DNA from 2 places in the Microbacterium sp. W1-4-2 genome. Region 1 is predicted to be linked to the other one. Evidence: riboswitches for the same ligand, from Rfam matches in the RefSeq annotation. Region 1 holds a riboswitch; the other holds the start of a gene.
The links. A riboswitch is a leader RNA that binds a small molecule or an ion and turns the genes downstream of it on or off. The one in region 1 is predicted to bind thiamine pyrophosphate.

Region 2: it holds a riboswitch for thiamine pyrophosphate, as region 1 does, so the genes downstream of both, AC3RX0_RS08275 (ECF transporter S component) here and thiM (hydroxyethylthiazole kinase) in region 1, are expected to answer to the same signal.

The regions. Positions count from the first base shown of each region.
Region 1 covers NZ_JBYRJC020000003.1:58,442-63,171, forward strand. Annotated here, with positions in the region: gene AC3RX0_RS12895 (bifunctional hydroxymethylpyrimidine kinase/phosphomethylpyrimidine kinase) at 1-1,171, opposite strand, end outside; gene thiE (thiamine phosphate synthase) at 1,168-1,824, opposite strand; gene thiM (hydroxyethylthiazole kinase) at 1,821-2,636, opposite strand; TPP riboswitch at 2,619-2,714, opposite strand; gene AC3RX0_RS12910 (Fe-S cluster assembly protein HesB) at 2,852-3,136, shown strand; gene AC3RX0_RS12915 (error-prone DNA polymerase) at 3,326-4,730, opposite strand, start outside.
Region 2 covers NZ_JBYRJC020000002.1:95,503-100,232, reverse strand. Annotated here, with positions in the region: gene AC3RX0_RS08280 (D-alanyl-D-alanine carboxypeptidase family protein) at 1-1,182, opposite strand, end outside; TPP riboswitch at 1,216-1,324, shown strand; gene AC3RX0_RS08275 (ECF transporter S component) at 1,317-1,955, shown strand; gene AC3RX0_RS08270 (ABC transporter ATP-binding protein) at 1,964-3,448, shown strand; gene AC3RX0_RS08265 (energy-coupling factor transporter transmembrane component T family protein) at 3,445-4,227, shown strand; gene AC3RX0_RS08260 (sugar porter family MFS transporter) at 4,331-4,730, shown strand, end outside.

The DNA of each region.
Region 1 (4,730 bases):
CCGCGCACGCCAGCAGATGATCCAGATACGCGGTCGTGACCGGCGCGGGCTCGGCGCCGAACAGGTCCTCGGGTCCGCTCCACGCCGCGTGCAGCGCCGTCTCCGCAGCCAGCGTCTCGTGCGCCCCGTCGGCCCAGAACGCCTGCTCCGACGCGGACGAGGCCCGGGTGCTCGCCGCGGCGAGCACCCGCGAGTAGTCACGCAGGTACAGGGCGTCCTGCGCAAGATACCAGCGGAACCGCTCGGTCTCGAGAGTGCCGTCGGCCAGCTGCGTGACGAACGGCGACGCGTCGATCCGGCCGCGCAGCTCGCCGATCCGCTCCCACCAGTCCGCGGCGACCTCTTCGGGGGTCGGCGCCGCCGTCGCCCACAGTCGGGCGAAGTGCGAGACCGGGCCATGGCCGTGGCCGACCTGCAGGGCGTCGGCCGCTATCAGGCTCTCGGTCAGCCACTCCTTCGCCCAGCCGATCGCGTCGGCCCACGACTGGCCGCGGGCGCGGCGGGTCGCGACGGCCGAAGAGAGCGAGCACCCCGTGCCGTGCGTGTTCACGGTGGCCACGCGCGGCGCGGTGAACGTGGCGACCGGGCCCGTGGCATCCACCAGCGCGTCCGGCACGTCTTCGCCCGACAGGTGCCCGCCCTTGGCGAGGACGAGGATGCCGCAACCCGCCGCCAGGCGCTGCGCCTGCGCCAGGACCCCGGCCCAGGTCTCGGCCGGCTCGGAGCCGACGAGCACGGCGAGCTCGGGCACGTTCGGCGTGACCAGGTGCGCGTGCGTGAGCAGCTCGCGCAGCGCGGACTCGGCCGCCGCGTCCAGCAGCCGGTCGCCGCTGGTGGCGACCATGACCGGGTCGACCACGACCACCGGCGGGCGGACCTCGGCCAGCCACCGCGTCACCGCGTCGATCGTCGGCCGGTCGAACAGCATCCCGATCTTGACGGCGTCGATCTCGACGTCGTCGCTGACCGCGCGCAGCTGCGCGTCGAGGACGTCGATCGGCGGCACGTGGATGCTGCGCACCCCCGTCGTGTTCTGCGCGACGATCGCGGTGGTCACCGCCATGCCGTAGCCGTGACCGGCCGCGATGCTCTTCAGGTCGGCGTGCAGCCCTGCCCCGCCGGTCGGGTCGGTTCCCGCGATGCTGAGCACCCGAGGGATGCCGCGACTCACCGGGTGCCCCCGTCCCATGCGGCACGCAGCTCGGCGGCGGCCGCCCGCGGGTCGTCGGCGGCGCACACGGCCGAGACGACGGCGATGCCGCAGAACCCCGCCCGCCGCAGCGCGGCGGCGTCGCCGGCGCCGATGCCGCCGATCGCCACCGCCGGCAGGCTCACGAGCCGAGCCAGGCGCCCGGCCGCATCGACGCCGATCGGCGCCGGCGCGTCCGCTTTGGACGTCGTGGCGTGCACGGCACCGATCCCGACGTAGTCGATCCGCGCCGGATCGGCGGCGGCGTCGGCCAACTGGGCGGCGGTGGCCGCACTCAGCCCGATGACAGCGTCGCCGCCGACCAGCCCGCGGACGTCGACCGCGGTCAGGTCGCCCTGCCCGACATGGACGCCGTCCACCCGCACACCCCGGGCGCGCGCAGCGAGGTAGACATCGATCCGATCGTTGATCAGCAGCGCGACCCGATCGGGGAGGCGCTGCGCGAGCGCGGCGGTGAACGCCAGCACGTCGCGGGCCGGCGCGTTCTTCTCGCGCACCTGGACGGCACTCACGCCTCCGGCGACGGCTGCGGCCACGGCATCCGTCCGCTCTCGTCCGCCGCGACGCAGCTGCGCGCCGTCGGTGATCAGGTACAGCGAGAGGTCGGGGTTCACCGGATCCTCCCGTCGACGATGTCGTCGGCGGTCACGGCGTGCAGCTCGTCGATCAGCGCCACGGCGAACGACCCCGGGCCGGTCGACCGGGCCGCGGCGCGCTCGGCGGCCACGGCATACGCCGCGCTGGCGGCCACGGCCGCGCCCAACGGGTCGTCGGCGACGCCGGCGAACGCGCCGACGACACCGCCCAGCGCGCAGCCGGCGCCGGTCATCACGGTCAGCAGTGGGCTGCCGCCGGCGACCCGGACGATCCGGTCGCCGTCGGTGATCAGATCCACCTCGCCCGAGACCGCGACGACCGCGCCGGTGGTCTGCGCGAGGTCGACGGCGGCATCGCGCGCGGCGTCGGGACCGTCGACCGAGTCGACGCCCTGCCCTCCCGATCCGGCACCGGCGAGCGCGCGGATCTCGGAGCCGTTGCCGCGGATCACCGCCGGGCGGTGCGCGAGCAGCTCGCGGGCGAACTCGGTGCGCAGCGTCAGAACGCCGACGGCGACCGGGTCCAGCACCCAGGGGGTGCCGGCGATCGCGGCGGCAGTCACCGCCTCGCGCATGGCGGCCCGCTGCTCGGCGTTCGGCGTGCCGAGGTTGACGAGCACCGCCGAGGCCACCCGGGCGAGCTCGCCGGCCTCGGTGGGCACGTCGGCCATCGCGGGACTCGCGCCGATCGCGAGCAGAGCGTTGGCGACCAGGTTCACGGTGACCGGATTGGTCAGGCACTGCACGAGCGGGCGGTGCTCCCGCACCCGCGGCAGAAGACCGGCGGCCCGGTCGACGACATCAATGAGCGTGCGCGTCATGCGCGACATCCCTTCGCTAGTACGAGCTAGATCAGGTTCGACGGGTGTTCTCTCAGCCCTGAGCCCAGGGCACCCCGTGTCACGTGTTACCAGCCACTGTAGCCGCCCCCGCACAGGCCCCGATGCCCGTGTGAATCCCCTCACAAAGCGTCCAGGGGGTTGCATCGCGTGGCCGATCGCGGAATCGTGGCCGGTTCCGAGAGGACTTACGGAAGGAGAGCATCATGCTCACACTGACCGAGAACGCCGCCACCGCGGTGAAGACGATCGTCGCGCGCGGAGCGGATGCCGAGACCGCCGGGCTTCGCATCCACGGATCGGACGATCCCGCCCAGGGATTCGCGCTGACCCTCGCGGTCGCGCCGGAGACGAGCGACGAGATCGTCGACGAGTCGGGCGCTCGGGTGTTCCTGGACGCCGACGCCGCCACGGCGCTGGACGACCAGGTGCTGGACGCCGAGGTGGATGAGGCGGGTGCCGTGCACTTCGCCCTCGCCACGCAGCGCTGACGCGAGCACGATCCCGAGGGGGTTTCGGCCGACGGCCGGGACCCCCTCTTCGCGTCCGGCGACAGGCGGGCCACCCGAGTCCGCGCTCGCCACCGCGAAACGCAGGCGCGAACGCCGAACGAGACAGCGAACACCGACAAGACACGGCGAGCGCGCGGCCCCGGGCGCACAGTGCCCGACCGCGAGCGGCTACTGGAAGTCGCGGGAGCGGTGCGTCACGCCTACGCGCAGGTCCTCGAACGCGTCGGCCACGAGGTTCGTGACCCCTTCGACCGAGCGCTCCACGGTGCCGCGCACGATCAGCGCGGGCGAATCGCGCACCACGCGCCGGTAGCGCTGCCAGGCTCCCACCGAGCACACGATGTTGACGAGACCGAATTCGTCTTCAAGGTTCAAGAACGTGACACCGGATGCCGTGGCCGGCCGCTGCCGGTGCGTCACGAGTCCTGCGACCTCGATGCGACGCCCGGGTTCGTGCTGCCGCAGCCCGTTCGAGGTCAGCACGCCGCGCGCATCCAGCTGAGAGCGGAAGTGCGTCATCGGGTGGTCGTCGGTCGAGATGCCGGTCGCCCACAGGTCTGCTGCGAGCCGCTCGTAGCTCGACGGGTCGCCGAACAGCGGCGGCTGCACCGACACCATCGAGTCGGGCAGGAACTCGGCGCGGTCCTGCGCGGCGGAGCCGGCCAGCCAGATCGCCTCGCGGCGGCGCAGCCCCAGGCAGTCGAACGCCCCGGCGGTGGCCAGCGCCTCGAGCTGCGCCGTGTTCATCCCCACCCGCCGTACGAGGTCGCGCATGTCGCGGTAGCGCCCGTGCACGTCGCGTTCGGCGACGATCTTCTCGGCCAGCTCCTGTCCGATCCCCTTGACCGCGGCCAGGCCCAGCCGCACCTCGAACATCCCGTCGCGGCGATGTGCGGCGGATTCGTCCGGCGCGTCCCGATCGAACGGCCCGACCGGTGGCTGCTCGGGCTCGAGGCACGCGTCCCGGCCGGTGGGACCGGGTTCGCTCACGACCTCCATGACCGCGTGCACCCCCGACAGATGCAGGTCGGGGCGGCGCACCTCGACCCCGTGCCGCCGGGCGTCGGCGACCAGCGTCGCCGGCGAATAGAACCCCATGGGCTGGGCGCGCAGCAGCCCGGCCAGGAACGCAGCCGGATAGTGCAGCTTCAGCCACGAGCTGGCATAGACCAGCAGCGCGAACGACAGCGAATGCGACTCGGCGAACCCGAAGTTCGCGAACGCCTGGATCTTCGCATAGATCGCGTCCGCGGCATCCCCCACCAACCCGTTGCCGGCCATGCCCGCGTACAGCTTCTGCTTGAGCGACTCGATCCGCTCCACGCCGCGCTTGGAGCCCATCGCGCGGCGCAGCAGGTCGGCGTCCTCGCCGGTGAGCCCGCCCACCGCCATGCCCATCTGCATGAGCTGCTCCTGGAACACCGGGATGCCGAGGGTCCGCTCGAGCACCGGCTCGAGCTTGGGGTGGGCGTAGGTCACCTTCTCGCGCCCGAGCTTGCGGCGCACGTACGGGTGCACCGCTCCGCCCTGGATCGGGCCGGGCCGGATCAGTGCGATCTCGATCACCAGGTCG
Region 2 (4,730 bases), on a different contig from region 1:
CACCGGCACCCACTCGCCCCACGACGTGTGCACGGTGCCGACCCTCGTCCCGGCGGCAAGGCCCGGGGTGGCCGCCAGTTGCTTCTCGACCTGCGCGAGCAGCGCCCGCGTGGCCGCCGTCCGGGTCTTCTCGTCGGGCTGGTGGAGGGTCACGGCGTCGATGCGCACGGTCGTGCCGCCGACCGTGACGTCCTTGCTCACCAGCAGGTTGTAGCCGTCGAGGGTGCCGGTCTTCAGCCCCACGACGCCCTTGTCGCCGATCAGGCTGTTGGTGTTCTTCACGAGCCCCGCGCCGGGCAGCTTCACCGACTTCTTCGCGACGATCTCGGCGATCACCGGATCGTCCATGGCGAGCCCGGCCAGACGCACCAGAGCGGCGGGTGTCGCGGTGTTGCCGGGGTCGATGCCGGTCGGATCCGTGATCGAGATCCCCGAGATCCCGTGCGCGCTCAGCCAGTCCTCGGCGGCCGCCGAGAATGCACGCGGGCTCGGCCACAGGTTGTAGGCGAGCCGGGTGGCGTAGTTGCCCGCCGAGCCCAGCAGCATGCCCTCGAGCAGCTGGTACTGCGTGAGCGTGCCGCCGGCCGGCACGTCGAGCGCTGACTCGTTGCGTCGCAGGAACTGCCAGTATTCGGCCCGGTCGCCGTACGTGAACCGGAACTCCGGCCCGCTCTGGCCGACCTGCAGCGGCATCCGGTCCAGCACGACCAAGGCCGTGACGACCTTGGTGATGCTCGCCATCGTGACCTGGTCGCCGGCCGAGGCCATCGTCGTGCCGACCCCGTCGACGGCGACCGCCGCCGATCCGGCCCTGGGCCAGGTGAGGGATGCCGCGGCTGCCGCGGGTGCGGTCACCGACGTCGCCGTGACCGTCGGAGGCAGGGCCGTCAGCGGCCAGACCCCCATGGTCACGCCGTACGCGACGAACAGCAGCACGACCATGCCGAGCGGTACCAGCACGCCCGGGCGCAGCGCCGACCGGCGCGGCCGCTCGGACAGCAGCGGCGTCGCGGTCGAGGTGACGTCGCTGGATGCCACGGCCACGGCCGCAGTGGCGGTCGGGCTCGAGCCGTCCCACCAGTTCAGAGCGCCGACCGTGCGCGATCCGTCGCCGGTCAGGACGGTGCCGTCGACGACGCCGGGATCGGCCGCAGGGCCGGGCGTCGTATCGGCGGAGGTCACCACGCCACGGTACCGGACCGCGCTTATAATGAGCCGTACAACCACGGGAGTCCGGTGTGCCGGGCTGAGAGGGAGCGAACACGCTTCGACCGTCGAACCTGATCTGGGTCATGCCAGCGCAGGAAGGAGAGATCATGCACGCATCCGTGTCCGCCTCGAGGACATCCGCCCGCCGCTTCCAGTGGCGCGTCGTCGACATCGTCGTGGCGAGCGTCGTCGGCGTCGCCGCAGGCGTCGTCTTCTGGCTGTGGGGGCAGGCCTGGACCCCGCTGTCGACCGCGCTGTCGTTCCTGCCGGGCCTGGACGGACTGCTCGCCGGCGGCTGGCTGTTCGCCGGCGTGCTCGGCGGCCTCATCATCCGCAAGCCCGGCGCCGCGTTCTACACCGAGGTCGTCGCCGCCGTGGTCTCGATGGCCGTCGGCACCCAGTGGGGCCCCGAGACGTTCATCTGGGGCGTGTTCGAGGGCCTGGGCGCCGAGATCGGCTTCGCGATCCTGCTCTACACGAACTGGCGTCTCGTGGGAGCGCTGGTCTCGGGCGCGATCGCCGGGCTGTCGACCGCGATCCTCGACACCAACTTCTCGTCGATCGCCGCGCAGTCGTTCGAGTACCGGTCCATCTACTTCGTCGCCGCGATCGTGTCGGGCGTCGTGGTGGCCGGGCTCGTGTCGTGGCTCATCGTGCGGGCCCTCGCCGCCACCGGTGCGCTCGACCGCTTCGGCGCCGGCCGCGAGGCCCGCGCGCACGAGGCGGACGACCCCGACGCCGCCTGAGGCGCGGCGTGACCGAGACCCTTCGCCCCGCCGCGGTCGCGGCCCGCGGCTGGGGCTGGCGCCACGCCGGCCGCCGCCGCTGGGCGGTGGCCGGGCTCGACCTCGACATCCCGGCGGGGCAGCGCGTGCTGCTGCTGGGCGCGAGCGGCGCCGGCAAGTCCACGCTCATGCAGGGCCTTGCCGGCGTGCTCGGCGACGAAGAGGACGGCGAACGCACCGGAGAGCTGCTCATCGACGGCGTGCCGCCGCAGGCTGCGCGCGGCAGAAGCGGCCTGGTGCTGCAGGACCCCGATGCGCAGGTGGTGCTCGCCCGCGTCGGCGACGACGTGGCGTTCGCGTGCGAGAACCTCGCCGTGCCCCGCGACGAGATCTGGCGCCGAGTGGACGCGGCCCTCGCCGCGGTGGGCCTCGGCCTCGGGCGCGACCATCCGACCGCGAAGCTGTCGGGCGGACAGAAGCAGCGCCTCGCCCTGGCCGGAGTCCTCGCGATGCGGCCAGGACTCGTGCTGCTCGACGAGCCCACCGCGAACCTCGACCCCGCGGGGGCCATCGAGGTGCGCGACGCCGTGCTGCGCGCGACCAGCGGGGCGACGCTCGTGGTCGTCGAGCACCGGGTGGGCCTGTGGGTCGACCACGTCGACCGGGTCATCGTGCTCGGCGAGGCGGGGCTGCTGGCCGACGGCGCACCCGCCGACGTGTTCGACCGGTACGGCCGCGACCTCTCCGCGGCCGGGGTATGGGTCCCGGGCGCCGAGCCGTGGCGCTCGTCGCGCGAGCGGCCCGGCGGCCCCGGACTCGCCCTGCTCGACGCGACGGACCTCGCGGTGGGCCGCCGTGCGTTCGGGAACCGGATGCCGCAGGTCGCGGCATCCGGCATCTCGCTGTCGGTCGCATCCGGCCGCGCGCTCGCGGTGACCGGCCCGAACGGCGCCGGCAAGTCCACCCTCGCGATGACGCTCGCAGGACTCCTGGACCCGGCCGGCGGAATCCTCGCCGCGACGGACGACCTGCGGGGAGGGCTCGTGCCCGAGCCCGTGCGCTGGAAGTCGCGGCAGCTGCTGACCCGCATCGGCATGGTCTTCCAGGAGCCCGAGCATCAGCTGCTGACCGGGCGCGTGCGCGACGAGCTCGCCGTCGGCCCGCGCGCGCTCGGAATGGGCGACGCCGAGGTCACCGCGCGGGTCGACCCGCTGCTCGAGCGGCTGCGCCTCACACGCCTGGCCGCCGTGAACCCGTTCACGCTCTCGGGCGGCGAGAAGCGGCGACTGACGGTCGCGGCATCCCTCGCCACCCGGCCGCGCGTGCTCGTGCTGGACGAGCCGACCTATGGGCAGGACGCCCGCACCTGGCGCGAGCTCGCCGATCTCATCGACGAGGTGCGGGATGCCGGCACCTCGGTGGTGTTCGTCACGCACGACCGGGACCTCGTCGACGCGCTCGCCGACGACGAGCTGCGTCTGGGCGGCGTCGCGGTGCCGGGAGCGGCCCGATGAGCGTCTTCGCCGTGGACCCGCGGGCCCGCGTCGCGTCGTTCAACGCGGTCGCCAAGCTCGCAGCCACCCTGGTGCCGACCGTCACGCTGCTGCTGTCGATCGACCCCGTCTCGGCCGGCGTGACTCTGGCGCTGGTGCTCGTGCTGATCCCGTCGTCGGGGCTGTCGGCCCGGATGCTGTGGCTGCGCGCCTGGCCCCTGCTGATGGCCGCCGTGCTCGCGGGTGCGGCGACCGTGCTGTACGGCCGTGCGGCCGGCGACACGTACCTGCAGTGGGGGCTCGTGCACGTCAGCGACGGGTCGCTGCAGCTGGCCCTGGCGATCCTGCTGCGGGTGCTGGCGATCTCGCTGCCGGCGATCGTGCTGCTGTCGACCACCGACCCCACCGACCTCGCCGACGGGCTGTCGCAGCTCGTGCACCTGCCCGCGCGGTTCGTGGTCGGGGCGCTGGCGGGGCTGCGGCTGGTCGGGCTGCTCATCGAGGATTGGCGCGAGCTGTCGCTGGCCCGCCGAGCCCGGGGAGTGGCCGACGCGGGACGCATGCGCCGGTTCTTCGGGCAGGCCTTCGCCCTGTTCGTGCTCGCGATCCGGCGCGGCACGAAGCTCGCGACCGCGATGGAGGCCCGCGGGTTCGGCGCCCCCGGCGCACGCACGTGGGCGCGGCCGTCGGCGCTGCGCCCCCGGGACGGGGTGCTGCTGGCGATCGCGTTCGCGGTGGCCGCGGCATCCGTCATCGCCGCCGTCGCCGCCGGCACCTGGACCTTCGTCTGGGCCCTCTGACCGCACGATTGCGCCGCCCGTCCGGCATGCCCCTGCTGGCACGGGGTCGCCTCGTCCGCAACCCCCTTGTCGGGCGAGGCGACTGCGGCGTACCGTCCGGACCATGGAGAACACGAAGGCCGGGCTCCTGCAGACGCTCGACACACGCGACATCGGCCGGTTCTACATCTATCTGGCCATCCTGGCGACCATCGGCGGGTTCCTGTTCGGGTTCGACTCCTCGAACATCGGCTCGGCCCTGGTCTTCCTCCCGTTCAAGCTCGGACCCGTGGCGATCGGTCTCATCGTCGCCGGCGCGTCGCTGGGCTCGTTCGTCGGGGCACTCGCGGCGGGGCCGCTCACCGACAGATTCGGCCGCAAGTCGCTGCTGCTGGCGGACTCGGCCCTGTTCGCGATCGGCTCGCTCATCTCGGCGTTCGCTTTCGAACCGGTCACGCTGACCGTCGGGCGCCTGATCATCGGCATCGCAATCGGCGCGGACTCCGCGATCGCGACCGCTTACA